2 regions of the Micromonospora sp. NPDC023888 genome follow, and region 1 is predicted to be linked to the other one. Evidence: riboswitches for the same ligand, from Rfam matches in the RefSeq annotation. Region 1 holds a riboswitch; the other holds the start of a gene.
What was found. Region 1 has a riboswitch for cobalamin ahead of AB0F61_RS11960 (acyl-CoA thioesterase). Riboswitches for the same ligand answer to the same signal wherever they lie in the genome.
Positions count from the first base shown of each region.

Region 2: another riboswitch for cobalamin. It lies ahead of cobN (cobaltochelatase subunit CobN); the one in region 1 lies ahead of AB0F61_RS11960 (acyl-CoA thioesterase).

Region 1 is NZ_JBEZZW010000010.1:129,284-136,360, forward strand. Features, by position in the region: gene AB0F61_RS11950 (hypothetical protein) at 23-841, shown strand; gene AB0F61_RS11955 (zinc-dependent alcohol dehydrogenase family protein) at 1,550-2,536, opposite strand; gene AB0F61_RS11960 (acyl-CoA thioesterase) at 2,653-3,165, opposite strand; cobalamin riboswitch at 3,291-3,505, opposite strand; gene AB0F61_RS11965 (copper resistance protein CopC) at 3,637-5,664, shown strand; gene AB0F61_RS11970 (copper chaperone PCu(A)C) at 5,730-6,329, shown strand; gene AB0F61_RS11975 (Dyp-type peroxidase) at 6,326-7,077, shown strand, end outside.
Region 2 is NZ_JBEZZW010000018.1:119,864-126,940, forward strand. Features, by position in the region: gene AB0F61_RS18380 (hypothetical protein) at 1-187, opposite strand, end outside; gene AB0F61_RS18385 (RNA polymerase sigma factor) at 180-761, opposite strand; gene AB0F61_RS18390 (hypothetical protein) at 881-1,216, shown strand; cobalamin riboswitch at 1,731-1,860, shown strand; gene cobN (cobaltochelatase subunit CobN) at 2,198-5,866, shown strand; gene AB0F61_RS18400 (VWA domain-containing protein) at 5,863-7,077, shown strand, end outside.

The DNA.
Region 1 (7,077 bases):
AGATGCGGACACCCTGTCCGTCGTGGCATTGGCTCTGGCAGTAATCGCATTCGTTGCTCAAATCATCATGTTTATCGTTCAGGCCGCAGCAGCGAATGACCAACAGGAGAAGGCTCAAGAAGTTTACGCACAGACGATGAGAGCCCTGACGCTTATCGAAGAAAAAATGGAGGGTACGCGACAGACCGTCCACACCATGAGCGAGAAACTTTTGACGCGCGTCCTTGGCGGAATGCCTGAGCCCGTAGCGAAGGAGGCGCTGGCGCTTGAAATTGAGAATTCTGCTCATCAGGCGTCCTCCTCTCGACTTCCGCAGCAGCGCCTCGCATACCCACCTTCAACAGGGGATGGCGACCTTAGTGGCAGCTCTTACGAGCTTCCATACTTGCCGCCCACTGCCAGCAGGGAGGCAGATCCTGAAATCGTTCGGATGATGCGTGAATTCCCAACCGGCGCAGACCTGGAATCGGCGCGATCTGCTCTAGCTGACGCCACGGTGCGCGAGGGCCACTACTTGTCCATGCTCGCGGACGATGAAATTAGGAGCCGGCAGCCGGGGTTCAAGTTTGGAGCCGGGCTATCTATCCTGCCGACGAGTAAAGAGCTATTTCAAAGAGGCCTCGTGCGCCAGGTACGGCTGCCGCACAACCCGAATAAGACAGTTTTTCTACTGACGAAAGAGGGCCGGAACGCGGCGCGAATCTTTACTGCGAGGGGAAGACCGCCATCCGGTTTTCCACAAGACCTTCTCGAACTGATTGAAAAGGTAGCCGATTACCAAAAGGAGATAAACGATCGGATAAATAGTCCTGATCCTAACGTCCCCGTCGATGATGCGTAGGAACCTTGCAGCCGTCCCGACGCTATTCGGACGTCTTCCATTGACCCCGCCGACGCGGGAGCTGTCGCAGTCTGGGTTCGGCGGCGTAGCCCTCGGACCTGGATCGTGCCGCATCCGGTCGCCTTGGTCGAGATACCCACCACCCGCCGCCTCTTTTACTGACGCGCCGAGGCAGATGCGACCGTTGCTGCGCCAGCATCAGCACCAGCCCGGCTTCCCGCTGCCAAGTCATCGCGCGCAAGGGCGGTCCCTGGCCCATCCGCCCACGCCCGTCGGGCCTCTGCCACGTCCACGGCTCAGCGGTGCAGTGCGGTGCCTGAAGGAAGAATGGCCAGTGCTGCGGTAACGCCGCTGGCGGCGGGCCGATGCGCCGCCCACCAGAACAGCCCCATTTACGCCAGCGCAGCAACCCTGCTCAACCCGGCGACCCACCCCACCATCCTCACTGTCTGCCGTCGACCCGCCCTGCTGGGGAGCGGGCCGCCGCCCGGCCCGCCTCGTCAAGACGGCCTTGACGCACGGTTGGACGCTGGCGGGTCGGGCGGCGGTCTGCTCGGCTCGCCCGGGTCGCCGGATGGCGGGATGTCCAGCCGGCGCCGCCGGCAAGCCCCAGACCGGTGGCAGGGTCGGCTGACGTCTCGCCGACCGCCGGGGTGGGCGTGGTGTCGCCGTCGATGAGCCGCCTGATGGCTGGCATGGTGGACGAGCTCAACCGACGATGTCCACGACCACCTTGCCGTTGGCGCTGCCGCTGGCGACCAGCCGGTGGGCGTCCATGACCGTGTCGAGCGTGAACGTGCGTGGGTCCAGTCGCGGGCGCATGGCCCCGGCTTCGGCAAGCGCCGCGACCTCGCGCAGAATCTCACAGTGGTGTTCACGACCGCGCCCGGTCAGCATCGGCAGCAGCGTGAACACCCCGGAATAGGTGGCTCCCCGGAACGACAGCGGGGCGAGCGAGTGCGTTCCCCAACCCAACGCGCTGACCACGTGTCCGTAATAGGTGCGCACCGCAGCGAACGACGCGTCGAGGGTGGAGCCGCCCACGTTGTCGGCGATGATGTCGAACCCCTCGCCCCCGGTGTACGTCTGCACGTACTCCTCGACGCTCGTCGAGGTGTAGTCGATCGGCACCGCGCCCAGGCTCTCGATCAGCGGCATGCTCGCCGGCCCGCCCGTGGCGTACGCCTCGGCGCCGCACGCCTGGGCGAGTTGGACGCTCACGTATCCGACACCACCGGCGCCGCCGTGCACCAGCACCTTCTGCCCGGCTCGGACTCCGGCCCGGTCGACGAGCCCCTCCCAGGCGGTGATCGCCGCCAGGGGCAACGCGGCGGCCTCCCGCATCGAGAGTGTGTTCGGCTTGCGGGCCAGGAGCCGGGCGTCCACGGCGGCGTACTCGGCGAGCGAACCCTGGAGGTCGCCCACGCCCCCGCACAGCCCGTACACCTCGTCCCCCGGCGCGAAGTCGGTCACCTCCGCGCCGACCGCCGCGACGACGCCGGCAACGTCCAGGCCGAGCACCGCGGGAAGCTGGATGCGCGCGTGCGCGGCCTTTCCCGCCTGGATCTTCGTGTCGAGCGGGTTGACCCCGCTGGCGACGATCCGCACCAGCACCTGCCCGCGCTCGGGGGTGGGTTGAGCGATCTCCTCGACTGTCAGCGGAACGTCGAACTCCCGCAGCACCGCAGCGCGCATACCATCCACACTCTCCGTGATCGAGGGGGCTTCAGGTGGACGCTATCCGACCAGATCGACGGCGGGGCGGCTTCCGCGGACCGGCCCGCGCCGCATCGGGCGGACCGAGGCGCGCCTCAGCCGTCGTCGGCACCGTCGAGCAGCGCGCGTCGCAGCGCCAGCCGGTGCTCCCGGCGGATCTCCGCCTCCCGGTAGCGACGCCGGTCCCCGTCCGTCTCCGGCAGCAGCGGTGGCACGGTACGAGGCTGGCCGTCGTCGTCGATGGCGACCATGACCAGGTGCGCGGTTGCCACGTCGGTGGGCGGCACCGCCCGGTCCCACCGGTCGGCGGTCACCTTGACGGCCACCTCCATCGAGCTGCGCCCGGCCCAGGTGATCCGGGCGTCGACGTGCACGACGTCACCGACCCGCACCGCGCGGAGGAACGCCGTCTCGTCGATCGCGGCGGTCACCGCCGGGCCGTCGGAGTGCCGGGCGGCGACCACACCGGCGACGGAGTCGATGAGGTTGAGGATCCGGCCGCCGTGCACCGTACCCATCAGGTTGGTGTGGTGCTGGTCCATGATCTGCGAAAGGGTCAGGTGCGACGCCGACGGCGCGCGGCCGGCGATCGTGGTGGTGTCGTGCACAGCGGTAGTCCGTCCCTCGGGAAACCACACCGCCGGGTCGCGGACACACGCTGACGAGGACGTGGCCGCGCACGCACGGCCCGTCACCCGCTCAGCCCACCCGCGAGGCCGACGGCAGCGCACACGGTTGTGTACGCGGCGCCGGCAGGTCTTCGGACTCGCGGGCCTGACCGGTCGTGCCGGTCCCCTACTGGCCGTCGCTTCCCGGGCCGTTGGCCCAGTGCTGATGACGGCTGTCGTTCCCACTCACCGCTGCGGGGCAGCCCCGGATTTTCACCGGGTTCCCTCTTACGACGCCCCGCCGGTCACGACGGGGCGAACCAGCGCCGCCGGCGAGCATAGCTGGCCAGGGAATCTGTCCGCCCGGGGCGTCCTGCTGCGGTGGCGTACGGCGTCATCGTCAACTTTTGTCAATCGAGGAAGAAGATCGCCACCTCTTGAAAAAAGTCTCGCGGCGGTGAGGATATCCAGATGCGTCGTCTCCCCCAGACTTGCGGGCGGGTGGTCTCGGGCCTCCTCGCGTTCCTCCTCGCCTCGGCGGTCGCCCTCCTCGCGTCCGCCCAACCCGCCGCAGCTCACGGGACTCTTGCCATGTCCACACCGGCGAGCGGCGCCACGGTGCGCGAGCCGTTGACGGAGGTGCGGCTCTACTTCACCGAGAAGGCCGCCGCCAACGCGTTCTTCACGATCACCGCCCCGGGCGGCACCCGGGTCGACAACGGCTGGTCGCAGGGGGAACCGAAGCCCCTGGAGAAGCCGGTACGGGAGTACTTCCTGGTCAACGGGCAGTTCGAGCCACGGGAGTACACGACGGGGTTCCCTGCGGTGGTGACCGTCGCCCACCTGCCCGCCAAGGGCCAGTATTCGGTGAGCTACCTGTCGCTCGCCTCGGACGGCGACGCCGTACGGGGCACCCTGACCTTCCGCTACGACGGGCGGGTGACGGCGGCGCCACAGGGGTGGACCCCGCCGTCGACCCAACCGGACCCGGCGCTGGTCGCCGCCGCCGAGCAGCACGGCACGTCCGGGCAGGCCTCCGCGGTGCCGACCACTGCGGACGATCCGTCGACCCCGCCGGCTGCGGCGGGCCCGTCGACCGGGTCGACCGAGGAGAGCGGATCCGGAGCACCGGCCTGGGCCGGCTGGGCGGTGGCGATCGTGGCGGCCGGGGCGGTGGCCGGGTTCGTCGTCTGGCGTCGCCGATCGGCATCCACCGGCCGGGGCCGCACCTCGCCGGCGACCTCCGGTCGACGCGGCGGTGGCGGCCGTTCCACGAACAAGGCCGGCGCGGGCAGGAGCGTCGGGAGCAAGGCCGCCGGGGACAGGACCGTCGGGGGCAAGGCCGGCGCGGGCAAGACCGCCGGTGGCAAGCGGCGGCCCGCCACCGTGCCGGCGGCGCGAAAGGGCAACACGGTCGTCACGGCCCGCACGGGCGTCGCGGTCGAGCCGACGCCGACCGATCAGGTGGCGGAGGCCGTCACCAGCACGGACGGCGAGCCGACGACCGGCCCCGGAGCACTGCCCGACCCGGACCGCGCCGCCGCGACGTCCGGATCCCGGCTGAGCAACACCCAGCTGGCGCTGTTCGTCGGCGGGCTGGTGATCGCTCTGCTGGCCGGGTTCGGGCTGGCCCGCATCGGGACCGGCGACGAGAACCCGGCGAACCGCGACGCCCGACAGCCCGCGGGCGGTCCGCCCGCCTCGGGGCAGGTGGGCTCCGCGACCGACGGGCACCAACACCCGGCGGGCACCGGGCCGCACACGCATCGCGGTGACGCCGCTACGGGCGAGACGCTGGCGACCGGGACGACGGTCAGCGCCGGCGGGTACACCCTGCAACCGCTGGAGCGGTCCCAACCGCCCGGGGTACGCGCCGACTACCGCTTCCGCATCGTCGGGACCGACAGGCAGCCGGCGACCCGCTTCGCTGTCGTCCACGAGAAGCCGTTGCACCTGATCGTGGTCGGCCGTGACCTGTCCGGCTACCAGCACCTGCATCCGACGATGGCGTCCGACGGCACCTGGAGCGTCCCCCTGACGCTGGCCCGGCCCGGCGGTTACCGCGTCTACGCCGACTTCTCCGTCACCGCGACCAACGGCGCGCAGCTTCCTCTCGTGCTGGGCGTGGACCACACCGTGCCCGGCGCGCACACCCCGACGGCGCTGCCGCCGGTGCAGGCCCAGGCGACGGCCGGGCCGTACACGGTGTCGATGAACGGCACCCCGACGGTGGGGGTGACGGCGCCGATGCACTTCCAGGTCAGCGCCGACCCGACCGTACCGGTGCGGTTGGAGCCGTACCTGGGCGCGTACGGGCACCTGGTCGTCGTCCGCGAGGGCGACCTCGGGTACGTGCACGTCCACCCCGAGCCGGAGCTGGTCGACGGGTCGGTCAAGTTCTGGCTGACCGCCCCGAGTTCGGGCCGGTACCGGGCGTTCTTCGACTTCCAGGTCGGCGGCAAGGTGCACACCGCGGAGTTCACGATCAACGTGCCCTGAGACCGGAACTTTCTCCCCGCTGCGGCCGACCATCCAGCCAGCAGCAATCATCGGAGGAAGAACACATGCGCACCACCAGCCCGCTCGGTTCACACCGCTCGGCCACCGTCCTCGCCGCCGCGATCCTGGCGCTGGGCGCCGCCGGTTGCGACTCGTCCGACGCTTCGTCGGCGGCGCAGCCAGGCCCGTCCGCGTCGGTCTCGGCCAACTCGGACGCCGGTGTGCTCGGCGTTCGGGACCCGTGGGTGAAGGCGGCCGACAAGGGAATGACGGCGGCCTTCGGGACCCTGGTCAACGACGGCGACAGCGATGTCACGGTGACAAGCGCCACGACCTCGGTGTCGCCGATGGAGCTGCACGAGATGGCCATGGAGGACGGCAAGATGGTCATGCGGCCGAAGCAGGGCGGCATCGTGATCAAGGCCAAGGGCACGCACGCGTTGGAGCCCGGTGGCGACCACCTGATGCTGATGAACCTCACCAAGCCCGTTCAGGCCGGCGACGAGTTGACAGTCACCCTGACCTTCGCCGACGGTCGGACCCAGCAGTTCCGCGCGGTGGCCAAGCCGTTCACCGGCGCGCAGGAGAGCTACGCCCCCGGCCACGGGGAGCCCATGCCCGGCACGAGCGCGACGCCGGGGATGAGCATGAGTCCGGCATCGTGACCGGGACGTCGCCCGTCCGGCCGGTGAGCAGGCGTGGCCTGCTCACCGGCGGGGCTCTCGCCGCCGGCGGCGCCGTGGCCGGCGGGACCGCGATCGCCGTGACCCGCGCCGGGAAGGCCGAGCCATCGTCGGTGACCGCCGTCGACACGACGCTGGCGGCGAGCGTGGGCGGCCTGGTCGAGCCGTTCCACGGTGCCCGGCAGGCCGGGGTCGCCACCGAACCGCAGGCGCACGCGGCGTTCGTCGCGTTGACCCTGCGGGCCGGCACCGACCGGGCCGCGCTGGGTCGGATGCTGCGGCTGCTCACCGACGACGCGGCCCGGCTCACCCAGGGTCAACCCGCGCTTGCCGACACCGAGGCCGAACTCGGGCTGCTGCCGGCACGGCTGACCGTGACCTTCGGCTTCGGGCCCGGCCTGTACCGGGCCGCAGGTGTCGACGATCGGCGGCCGGCCTCGGTCGGCGACCTGCCCTCGTTCCGCGTCGACCGGCTCCAACCGGCCTGGTCCGGCGGTGACCTGCTGGTGCAGATCTGCGCGGACGACGCGGTCACCGTCGCCCACGCCCAACGGGTCCTGATCAAGGACAGTCGGCCCTTCGCCACCGTCCGGTGGGTCCAGCGGGGTTTCCGGCGCAGCCCGGGCGTCGAGCCGGGCGGCCACACGCAGCGCAACCTGTTCGGCCAACTCGACGGCACGGCAAACCCCCGGCCCGGCATCCCGTTGGACACCGCCCTCTGGGTGCCGGA
Region 2 (7,077 bases), on a different contig from region 1:
CCGCGACGGCGGCACGGGTCGGCGGAAACACCGCCACGAGCAGGGCGACGAGCGCCGCCGCGGCGAGCGGGCGCCACCGCCGCACCGGCCGGTGCAGCCGTCCACGGACCTGGGCGCGCACGTCGGGCGGCTCGGGCGTCTCCAGCCAGACCGACAGGTCGCGCAGTTCCCGTTCGAGGTCACCCATGCCGGACCTCCTCCCGGTCGAGCAGGCCGCGAAGCTTCGCCAGGGCCCGGGACGTGCGCGACTTCACAGTGCCCCGAGGACAGCCCAGCGCCGCCACCGTCTCCTCCTCGCTGAGGTCGAGGAAGAACCGGCAGACGATCACCTCGCGGTCCCGTACCGGAAGTTGACGCAGGGCCTGCACCAGCGCGGCGCGGCGCTCCCCGGCGAGGACCGCTCCCACCGCACCGTCCTCGGCGATCTCCGACGTCGGGTCCGCCGCCGCGGCGCGCAGGACCAGCCCGTCGCGCCGGCCGCGGGACCGGTGCAGGTTGCGGGTCTCGTTGGCGACGATCGCGAGCAACCAGGACCGGAAGGACGACTCACCCCGATAACGGGACAACTTGCGGTACGCCTTCACGAACGCCTCCTGGATGACGTCCTCGGAGTCCGAGCCCGCGCCGAGCAGCATCGCCGTCCGGTACGCGGACGCGGTGTGCCGGGCGACCAGGAGGTCGTACGCCTCCAGGTCGCCGGAGCGAGCGCGGGTGACGAGCGCGTCGTCGTCCAGGGGAACCTCCGTTCGGGTCACACTCATGACACCGCTCACCCGCCGCGGGTTCCAGCCCCGTCGGATCAGCTGTCTCCCACCCGGCGTGCAGCGTATTGCCAGGATTCGGTGCTGCACTGGAGGGGCGTCGAGGGAAGGGGTGGGGCATGAGCTGGTTCAATCGCCGGTCGCGGGGTGTCGAGGCGACCCCGACGAAGCTGGACCGGGAGGCGACCCGCGAGGACCTCGCCGCGCTGGAGGAGTTCGTCGCCAGCCGGCGCGGGGTGGAGTTCTACCTGGAGCCGGAGACCACCGCCACGGACACCACGGTGGTGGCGGTCGCCCACGACGGGGAGTGGATCCGGCGCCGCACCGGCACGCCGCGAGCCGCGGGATCCATCGCCCGCAAACACGCGGTGCCGCTGTACGAGGCGGGCCGCACCGGCTACCCGGAACGGATGCGTGCCTGGAGCCGGGCCCACCCGGAGCGGCACGCCCGCTGAGGCTCGTCTGCTCAGGCAGCCGGGGGCGTGCCCGGGGGCGCTGTCCGGCGTCGATCATCACACTGCCGCGCTCGTCGGCCACGACGGCGACGCCGGCCCGGAGCGCCTCCGGTCCGGATCGCCCGGACAGAGTCAGACCCGGCCGGCGAGGTGGCGGAATCGCATGGCGACGATGGTGATCGCCCCAGGGATTGATCGCGGACGCTGATCCGGCGGTCACCCGTCCTCGGTGAGGGCGTCGGCCGGCACCGCCCTGCCGGATGATCGGCGCAGGTCAGAGTTCATTCGGACGTCCTTTGCTCTGCTTACCTATCGGCACCGGTGACGCTCCGTGTCCGGTGCACATGGGTAAGCAGAGCAAAGGACGTCGGGCATTGATGTGGGGCATTGCTCCGTGCGGAGTCGCGCTCGCGCCAATCGCTGAAGCTCGATGAGTGCCGTCCGGCTGGCGGGGTCGGACCGGCGTTGACCGGCGGCGCGGCGGTGTGGCAGCATTCGCGGCCTGACGGCAGTGAAGGAAGTCGGTGCGAATCCGACGCGGTCCCGCCACTGTCACCGGGGAGCGATCCCCCCTCGTGAGTCACGGCCGTGTGTCTGCGGCTGGAAGGCCGGGGGAGAGCGTCGATCCGGAAGCCAGGATACTTCGGCCGTCGGGATGTGCCCCAGGGCGTGGACACCCGAGGAGGACCCGATGACGCACGGCGTCGCATTCACCGATGACCATCGCCACGACAGGTTTCGTGGGCGCCGCACCGCGCCCGCGACCGGCCGCGCCCGTACGCTCCGGGCCGGCCTCGTCGGCGTGCGCCAGGTCGACCGCGCCGGCCACCGGTCCCACTGAGCTGAGCGCGCGGCGCTGACCGGCCCCCGACGTCCGCGTCGGCGAGCTCGGCCGCGCCGTCGTACCGGCTGACGCCGCACCCACCCGCTTCGTCCAGGTCGCCCCCGTGGCGGTCAGGGCGTCACTCTCCGGAGCCTGCCGTGCGCATCCTGCTGCTCTCCACCGCCGACACCGACCTGCTGGCCGCCCGCGCCAGCGGCGCCGACTACCGGCTCGCCAACCCCACGCGGGTCGCCGCCGACGAGGTGCCCGCCCTGCTCGACGGGGTCGCCCTCGTCGTCGTACGCCTGCTCGGCGGTCGACAGGCGTGGCCGGACGGCCTCGCCGCGGTGCTCGCCACCGGTGTGCCGACTGTCGTGCTCGGCGGCGAGGCGCTGCCCGACGCGGAGCTGATGGCCATCTCCACGGTGCCGTCCGGGGTCGTCACCCAGGCCCTGGCGTACCTGGTCGAGGGTGGGCCGGACAACCTCGGACAGTTGGCCCGGTTCCTCTCCGACACGGTGCTGCTCACCGGCGAGGGGTTCGCCCCGCCCGCACCGACTCCGGCGTACGGCGTGCACCGCGAGTACCCCACCAATCCGGAACAGCCCACCGTGGGGATCGTCTTCTACCGGGCACACGCGCTCGCCGGCAACACCGACTTCGTCGACGTGCTCGCGGACGCGGTCCACAAAGCCGGCGGCAACCCGCTGCCGATCTTCTGCGGCTCGCTGCGCGGGCTGACCGCGAGCGCGGGCCCGCTCGGGCTCTTCACCCGCTGCGACGCGCTGCTGGTCACCGTGCTCGCGGCCGGCGGAGCGGTCGCCGCGGACGCCTCCGGGGGCGGCGACGAGGACGCCTGGGACGTCGGCGCACTGGCCGCCCTGGAGGTGCCGATCATCCAGGCGCTCTGCCTGACCAGCACCCGTGAGCAGTGGGCCGGCAGCGACGCCGGACTGTCCCCGTTGGACGCGGCGATGCAGGTGGCCATCCCCGAGTTCGACGGCCGGATCATCACCGTGCCGTTTTCGTTCAAGCAGATCGACCCGGACGGCCTCTCGGTCTACGCCGCCGATCCCGAGCGGGCCGCCCGGGTCGCCGGCATCGCGGTGCGCCACGCCCGGCTGCGGTACCTGCCGAACCCCGACAAGCGGGTCGCCGTGGTGCTCAGTTCGTACCCCACCAAGCACTCCCGGGTCGGCAACGCCGTCGGGCTGGACACCCCGGTCTCGGCGGTCCGGTTGTTCGCCGCGCTGGCCGAGGACGGCTATGACCTGGGCGACGCGCCGCCGCCCGCCGACGGGGACGCGCTGATCCACGCGCTGATCGCCGCCGGGGGTCACGACGTGGAATGGCTCACCCCGGAACAGTTGGCCGGCGCCGAGGCCCGGATTCCGGGGCACACCTACCGGCGCTGGTTCGACCAGGTCCCGGCCGAGCTGCGCGAGCGGATGCGGGAGCACTGGGGTGAGCCGCCCGGCCAGCTCTACACCGAGGGCGGCGACATCGTGCTCGCCGGGCTGCGCTTCGGCAACGTGGTGCTGCTGATCCAGCCGCCCCGCGGCTTCGGGGAGAACCCGATCGCCATCTACCACGACCCGGACCTGCCGCCGAGCCACCACTACCTGGCCGCGTACCGCTGGCTGGCCGCGCCGGTCGCCGACGGCGGCTTCGGCGCGGACGCCGTGGTGCACCTGGGCAAACACGGCACCCTCGAATGGCTGCCCGGCAAGGGCCTCGGCCTGGCCGCCGACTGCGCGCCCGACGCGGTCCTCGGTGACCTGCCGCTGGTCTACCCGTTCATCGTCAACGACCCGGGCGAGGGCACCCAGGCCAAGCGTCGGGCGCACGCCGTGGTGATCGACCACCTGGTGCCGCCGATGGCCCGCGCCGAAACCTACGGCGACCTGGCCAAACTGGAGCAACTGCTCGACGAGTACGCCACAGTGCAGGCCCTCGACCCGGCGAAGGTGCCCACCGTGCGGGCGCAGATCTGGGACCTGGTGCGCGCCGCCGAACTGCACCACGACCTGCACGCCGAGGCGTTGCCCGACGCGGACGACTTCGACAACTTCGTGCTGCACCTCGACGGGTACCTCTGCGAGGTCAAGGACGTGCAGATCCGCGACGGGCTGCACATCCTCGCCGACGCGCCCACCGGTGAACCGCGGGTCAACCTGGTCCTCGCGGTGCTGCGCGCACCCCAGATCTGGGGCGGCGCCCGCGCCCTGCCCGGCCTGCGGCAGGCGCTCGCCGTCGCGTACTCCCTCGACGAGCAGGCGCTGCTCGCGGCACCGGGGACCCGACTGACGGTGCCCACGGCGCTCACCGACGTGGTGGACGGGCCGGCCGGCACCGCCGCCGACGCGATCGACCTGATCGAGGCGCTCGCCCGGCGGCTGGTCGTCGGCATGGAGACCCTGGACTGGGCAGTGGACGCGGTCGACGCCGTGGTCGTCGAGGTGACCGGCGAGCTGATCCCGGACGTCGCCGCCGTGCTGCACTTCGCCGCCACCGAGCTGGTGCCCCGGCTGGACCGCACCACCGACGAGCTGACCAACACCCTCGGCGCGCTCGACGGACGGTTCGTGCCGCCCGGCCCGTCCGGCTCACCCACCAGGGGCCTGGTCAACGTGCTGCCCACCGGCCGCAACTTCTACTCCGTCGACCCGAAGGCCATTCCCAGCCGCAACGCCTGGGACGTCGGGGTGGCCCTCGCGGACTCGCTGCTGGCCCGGCACCTCGCCGACACCGGGGCGTACCCCCGCTCGGTGGGGTTGACCGTGTGGGGCACCAGCGCGATGCGCACCCAGGGCGACGACATCGCCGAGGTGCTCGCGCTGCTGGGTTGCCGGCCGGTGTGGGACGACCGGTCCCGGCGGGTCACCGGCATCGAGGTGGTGTCGACGGCCGAGCTGGGCCGGCCGCGCGTCGACGTGACAGTGCGGATCTCCGGGTTCTTCCGGGACGCGTTTCCGCACGTGGTGGCTCTGCTCGACGACGCCGTGCGGCGGGTCGCCGCCCTGGACGAGCCGGACGAGGAGAACTACCTGCGCGCGCACGTCGCCGCCGACCTCGCCGAGCACGGCGACGAGCGGCGGGCCACCGCCCGGATCTTCGGCTCGAAGCCCGGGGCGTACGGCGCGGGCCTGCTGCCCCTGATCGATGCCCGGACCTGGCGCAGCGACGCCGACCTGGCCGAGGTGTACGCGGTGTGGGGCGGCTACGCCTACGGCCAGGGCCTGGACGGGCGGGAGGCGCGCGCCGACATGGAACGCTCCTTCGCCCGGATCGCGGTGGCGGTGAAGAACCAGGACACCCGCGAGCACGACATCGTGGACTCCGACGACTACTTCCAGTACCACGGCGGGATGGTGGCGATGGTCCGCCACCTCACCGGCACGGCACCGCAGGCGTACGTGGGTGACTCGGCGATGCCGCACGACGTGCGCACCCGCACCCTGGGCGAGGAGACCCGGCGGGTGTTCCGGGCCCGGGTGGTCAACCCGAAGTGGATCGCCGCGATGCGCCGGCACGGCTACAAGGGCGCGTTCGAACTGGCCGCCACCGTGGACTACCTGTTCGGCTACGACGCCACCGCCGGGGTGGTCGACGACTGGATGTACGAGCACCTGGCCGCCGCGTACCTCTTCGACGACACCACCCGGGAGTTCCTGGAGCAGTCCAACCCGTGGGCGCTGCGCGGCATCACCGAACGCCTGTTGGAGGCCGCCGACCGAGGGCTGTGGGCCAAACCCGAGCCGGCCACCCTGGACCGGCTGCGCGACACGTACCTGGCCAGCGAGGGCGACCTGGAGGACCGGCAATGACGATCTATCCGTTCAGTGCGGTGCTCGGCATGGCCGACATGCGGCTGGCGTTGCTGCTCAACGCGGTCTCCCCGGCGATCGGCGGGGTGCTGGTCCGGGGCGAGAAGGGCACCGCGAAGTCCACAGCGGTGCGGGCCCTCGCCGCGCTGCTGCCCCCGGTGCGCCGGGTGGCCGGCTGCCGCTTCGGCTGTGACCCGGCCGAGCCGGACCCGGCCTGCCCGGACGGGCCACATCCGGGCGACGCCGCCGCCGAGACCCGCCCGGCCCGCCTCGTCGAGTTGCCGGTGGGTGCCGCCGAGGACCGGGTGGTCGGCTCACTTGACCTGGAGAAGGCCCTCGGCGAGGGGGTGCGCGCCTTCGAGCCGGGTCTGCTCGCCGCCGCGCACCGCGGGGTGCTCTACGTCGACGAGGTCAACCTGCTGCACGACCACCTCGTCGACCTGCTGCTGGACGCGGCGGCGATGGGTCGTAGCCACGTCGAACGGGAGGGTGTCTCGGTCAGTCACGCGGCCCGGTTCCTGCTTGTCGGCACCATGAACCCGGAGGAGGGGGAGCTGCGTCCGCAGTTGCTCGACCGGTTCGGGCTCACCGTCGAGGTGGGCGCCAGCCGGGATCCGGAGGTGCGGGTCGAGGTGGTCCGCCGTCGGCTCGCCGCCGACGCCGACCCGGCCGGGTTCGCCGCCCGGTGGGCCGACGCCGACGCGGAGATCGCCGGCCAGGTGGCCGCCGCACGTCGCCGGCTTCGCGGGGTACGCCTGCCGGACGCCGCGCTGCGGCAGATCGCCGAGGTGTGCGCCGCGTTCGACGTGGACGGGATGCGCGCCGACATCGTCACCGCCCGTACCGCCCTCGCCCACGCCGCCTGGCACGGCCGGGACCGGGTCGGTGTCGACGACGTCCGGGTGGCCGCCCGGCTGGCGCTGCCGCACCGCCGCCGCCGCGACCCGTTCGACACCCCCGGGCTGGACGAGAAGCGCCTGGACGAGGCGTTGCAGCGCGCCCAGGACGCCCACCCCGACGATCCGGACGACAACGGCCCCGACGACCGCGGTCCGGACGGTGGTGGCCCGGCCGGAGGCGGTGGCCCGAACGGGGGCGGTCCGAACGGTGGCGGCCCAGCCGTTGGCGGCCCGCAGGGTGGTGACGGCGGGGGCGATGGCGCCGACCAGGGCGAACCCGGGTCGGCCGGGCGCTCGCCGGCACGTGATGGC